Regions from separate parts of the Streptomyces sp. NBC_01217 genome, predicted to be linked through region 2. Evidence: riboswitches for the same ligand, from Rfam matches in the RefSeq annotation. Region 2 holds a riboswitch; the other holds the start of a gene.
The links. A riboswitch is a leader RNA that binds a small molecule or an ion and turns the genes downstream of it on or off. The one in region 2 is predicted to bind glycine.

Region 1 (2,387 bases), 4.8 Mb from region 2:
GTGGGTGCCCCGGATGTCCACTCCGACGCCCGCGGTGCCGGGCGTGGCGTGCGCGGCGTCCACGTACGCGATGGCGATCGGCTTGCCCAGGGTGGGCGACGGGGCGCCCGAGGTGACCTCGCCGATGACCTCGCCCGCGGAGACGACCGAGAAACCTGCGCGCGGCACCCGACGGCCCTCGGCGATCAGGCCGACCAGCTTGCGCGGCGGGGCGGTCTCGGCGCGCTCGGCGGCGGCCTGGAGGGCCTTGCGGCCGACGAAGTCGCCCTCCTTCTCGAACTTCACGACCCGGCCGAGACCGGCGTCGAACGGGGTCAGCCCGGTGGTCAGCTCGTGCCCGTACAGCGGCATGCCCGCCTCCAGGCGCAGCGTGTCGCGGCAGGAGAGCCCGCACGGGATCAGACCGTGGGAGGCGCCCGCCTCGGTGAGGGCCTGCCACAGCTGCTCGGCGTGCTCGGGGGCGACGAACAGCTCGAAGCCGTCCTCGCCGGTGTAGCCGGTACGGGCGATCAGCGCGGGCACACCGGCGACCGTGCCGGGCAGACCGGCGTAGTACTTCAGGCCGTCCAGGTCGGCGTCGGTGACCGAGGCCAGGATGGCGGGGGACTCGGGGCCCTGGACAGCGAGCAGCGCGTACGCGTCGCGGTCGTCGCGCACCTCGGTGTCGAAGCCTTCGGCCCGCGCGGTCAGCGCGTCCAGCACGATCTGGGCGTTTCCGGCGTTGGCGACGACCATGTACTCGGTCTCACCGAGGCGGTAGACGATCAGGTCGTCCAGGATGCCGCCGTCCTCGGCGCAGATCATCGTGTAGCGGGCGCGGCCCTCGGCGACCGTGCCGATGTTGCCGACCAGCGCGAAGTTCAGGAAGGCCGCGGCCTCGGGGCCGGTGACGGTGATCTCGCCCATGTGCGACAGGTCGAAGAGACCGGCCTTGGTACGCACCGCGTTGTGCTCGTCGCGCTCGCTGGCGTACCGCAGGGGCATGTCCCAGCCCGCGAAGTCGGTCATGGTCGCGCCCAGCGAACGGTGCAGGCTGTCGAGGGCGGTGAGACGGGGGGCGGTGCTCATGGATATGGCTCCCAGGGCATGACGACGAGGACGATCCCTCCCCATCTGTCATCGGAACCTGAGAGGTTCGCCGAGAGCCCCCTGAAGGGTTCGGCTTGCACCTTGGGTGGAGCCGCAGAGCGGCCCGCTTTTCAGATCTGCCTCATCCACGCGGTACGGGGCCTGAGAGATTCAAGGGAGGAACTTGCTCCTTCGGCGCCCGGCACATGCAGTGACCGGAACTCTCCCGCGCGGATTCAAGCGGCCTTTATGCAGTTGGCCGGGTCATCATCGCACGCATCGCGCCGCAGCGGTGCCCCGGTCCCGTCATGGGAAAACAACGGCGTGGACGGTTGTGCCGCATTACCTTTTCTTTACACTTCATGGGCATACGTGGGGTGAGGGCGACAGGGGGAGGGGCGATGACGTTGCAGCGGTACGCGACGACCGCAGGGCTCGCGCAGGGCGCGATGCCCGCACAGCAGGGGGCTCCGGCCACGGATGCGCTGGGCACGCACGCGCCCGTCGTACGGGATCTGCGGCAGAGGGGCGGGCGCAGCCCGCGCAGCCTGCACTTCGCGCCGGGCGATGTGGTGGTGGTCTCCGGGCTGCCCGGCAGCGGCAAATCGACGCTCATCCGGCGGGCGGTCACCACGGTCCGCGCCATCGACTCCCAGGACACCCGGGACCGCTGGGCCCGGCGGATGCCCCGTTTACTTCCGTACGCCCTCTACCGTCCCCTCGTGCGCGCCGCCCACTACTGGGGGCTGTGGCGGGCGCTGCGCTCCGGCGAGTCCGTCGTCGTCCACGACTGCGGAACCCAGGCGTGGGTGCGCGGCTGGCTGGCCCGGGACGCGCGGCGACGCGGCCGCGTCCTGCACCTCGTCCTGCTCGACGTCACCCCGCAGACGGCACGGGAGGGCCAGCGGGAGCGCGGCCGAGGCGTCTCCGGATACGCGTTCGCCCGGCACCGCAAGGCGGTCGGCAGGCTGCTGCGGAACACCGAGACGGGCCTGCTGCCCCCCGGCTGCGCCTCGGCGGTGCTGCTGGACCGGGAAGCGGCGGGAAAGCTGGGCCGGATCTCGTTCGCGGACGTATAGGAAGGGGCGAGGAGCCCAGGGGCGCGGTGGCCGGACGTTAATCTTTCTGCCGGAAGGCCCGGGCGGGAACCGGAAGGCCCGGGCGAGAAGGGGAAGCGGGAAGCAGTGGACATTCCGGCACAGGTCCGGTCCCATCCGCAGAGCGGATGGCCGGCCAATGAGCTCGAAGAGGTGCTGATGGCCTCGGTGGGCAGCCCGGAGGCGGGCGGACGGCTCGTCGAGGTGCTCGGGCGCAGCCAC
Region 2 (2,387 bases):
GCGTGGGTGTCACGGGGCTTGCCGACTTCACACAGGAGGATCTCTTCGCGCAGGCCGCCGGTGAGCGGGCCGCGGCCGAGGAAGCGGCCGAGGAGGGGACCGGGGCGGGGGACGACGGGGACAAGCCGCCGGGCGGGGCGCCGGAGGAGGTCCACGAGACTGCTGAGCAGCTTGCCGCACGGCGCTGGCCCGCCGGACACGACGTACACCATGACGTCCACGGCCACGGCTGGGTGCAGGGCAGCGGCGTCGGCCGTGTGACGGTGCGGTTCGAGGAACCCGAGTCGGCGCCCGGCCGGGTGCGTACGTTCCGGATCGACGATCCGGAGCTGCAGCCGACGGATCCGCTGCCGCTGGTGCGCAACCCGGCGGACTACTCGTCCTGGCCGGCCAGTCTGCCGAAGTCCCGGTCCGGACCGGTCTCATCGGGCGGGGAGTCCAGACCGTAGTGCCGGTAGAGCTGGAGCTCCTGTTCCGGTGAGAGATGGCGGCCGACGCCGAAGTCGGGCGCGTCCCTGATCAGCGCACGGTCGAAGGGGACACGGAGCGAATCCTCCACGAATTCACTGGGTTCCAGCGGGACGAACGCGTCCCGGCTGAAGAGTCCGGTGCGTACGGCCGCCCACTCGGGCACACCGGTCGCGTCGTCGAGGTACACCTCGTCCACGGTTCCGATCTTGGTGCCCTTGCGGTCGAAGGCCTTGCGGCCGATCAGGCTGCGCGGATCGATGTCGGTCTGCACGGTCCCTCCCACTGGTCGCGGCTACTCCACTAGCACTACAGAAGTGCAGATCCGGGTGGATGGCCACTCGAGAATTCCGCCGCGGACCCCGCTGGTAGGCTGGTCATGGCTGCTGACCCCGTGCGGGAGAGTCCTCCGGAGCGAATCCGGAGGCGCCGAAGGAGCAAATCCTCCCCGGAATCTCTCAGGCCCCCGTACCGCACGGACGAGGTCACTCTGGAAAGCAGGGCGGGTTCCGTGTGGCCGAGTGCCGGTACGGTTCCCTCCCTCACCGACGGTGAAAGCCGGTACGCCGCAGGGCGCGCCGGTGAAGCTCTCAGGTTGAGATGACAGAGGGGGAGGCCGTTCGGGCACCCGCGCCGTGGTGCCCCTCGCAGGTCGTGACAGACCAGGAGGCCTCCACCATGACCCCCCGTCGCACTCCGCTCTCCCAGCTGGAGCAGGGCATTCCGTTCGAGCAGCGCCACATCGGCCCCGATGCCGAGGCGCAGTCGAAGATGCTCGCCCAGGTCGGCTACGGCTCGCTGGACGAGCTCACCGCGGCCGCGGTGCCCGATGTCATCAAGAGCGCGGAGGCACTCCAGCTGCCGGCCGCCCGCACCGAGGCCGAGGTCCTCGCCGAGCTGCGTGCTCTGGCCGACCGCAACCAGGTGCTGGCCCCGATGATCGGGCTCGGCTACTACGGCACCTTCACCCCGCCGGTGATCCTCCGCAACGTCATGGAGAACCCCGCCTGGTACACGGCCTACACGCCGTACCAGCCGGAGATCTCTCAGGGCCGCCTCGAGGCGCTCCTCAACTTCCAGACGATGGTCGCCGAGCTGACCGGGCTGCCCACCTCCGGCGCCTCCCTGCTCGACGAGGGCACCGCGGCGGCCGAGGCCATGGCGCTCTCGCGGCGCGTCGGCAAGGTCAAGGACGGTGTCTTCCTGGTCGACGCCGACGCCCTGCCGCAGACGATCGCCGTCATAGAGACCCGTGCCGAGCCGACCGGCGTCGAGGTCGTCGTCGCCGATCTCTCCGACGGCATCCCGGCGGAGCTCGCCGAGCGCGGTGTCTTCGGTGTCCTGGTTCAGTACCCGGGCGCGTCCGGGGCGGTACGGAACATCGAGCCCGTGATCGAGCAGGCCCACGAGCTCGGTGCGATCGTCACGGTCGCCGCCGATCTGCTGGCCCTGACCCTGCTCACATCGCCCGGCGACCTGGGCGCGGACATCGCCGTGGGCACCACGCAGCGTTTCGGTGTGCCGATGGGCTTCGGCGGACCGCACGCCGGCTTCATGGCCGTACGTGAGAAGTTCGCCCGCAGCCTGCCGGGCCGCCTCGTCGGCGTCTCCGTCGACGCGGACGGCAACAAGGCGTACCGCCTCGCCCTCCAGACCCGCGAGCAGCACATCCGCCGCGAGAAGGCCACCAGCAACATCTGTACCGCCCAGGTGCTGCTCGCCGTCATGGCCGGGATGTACGCGGTCTACCACGGCCCGGACGGGCTGCGCACGATCGCCCGGCGCACCCACCGTTACGCGACGATCCTGGCCGAGGGGCTGCGCGCCTCCGGTGTCGACGTCGTGACCGGCGCCTACTTCGACACCCTCACCGCGCGCGTACCGGGGAAGGCCGCCGATGTCGTGGCCGGCGCCCGGGA

Region 1: it holds a riboswitch for glycine, as region 2 does, so the genes downstream of both, gcvT (glycine cleavage system aminomethyltransferase GcvT) here and gcvP (aminomethyl-transferring glycine dehydrogenase) in region 2, are expected to answer to the same signal.

The regions. Positions count from the first base shown of each region.
Region 1 is NZ_CP108538.1:6,325,851-6,328,237, forward strand. Features, by position in the region: gene gcvT (glycine cleavage system aminomethyltransferase GcvT) at 1-1,068, opposite strand, end outside; glycine riboswitch at 1,210-1,307, opposite strand; gene OG507_RS28405 (AAA family ATPase) at 1,470-2,147, shown strand; gene OG507_RS28410 (enhanced serine sensitivity protein SseB) at 2,253-2,387, shown strand, end outside.
Region 2 is NZ_CP108538.1:1,479,426-1,481,812, reverse strand. Features, by position in the region: gene OG507_RS06355 (DNA polymerase IV) at 1-449, shown strand, start outside; gene OG507_RS06350 (PRC-barrel domain-containing protein) at 374-742, opposite strand; glycine riboswitch at 856-952, shown strand; gene gcvP (aminomethyl-transferring glycine dehydrogenase) at 1,147-2,387, shown strand, end outside.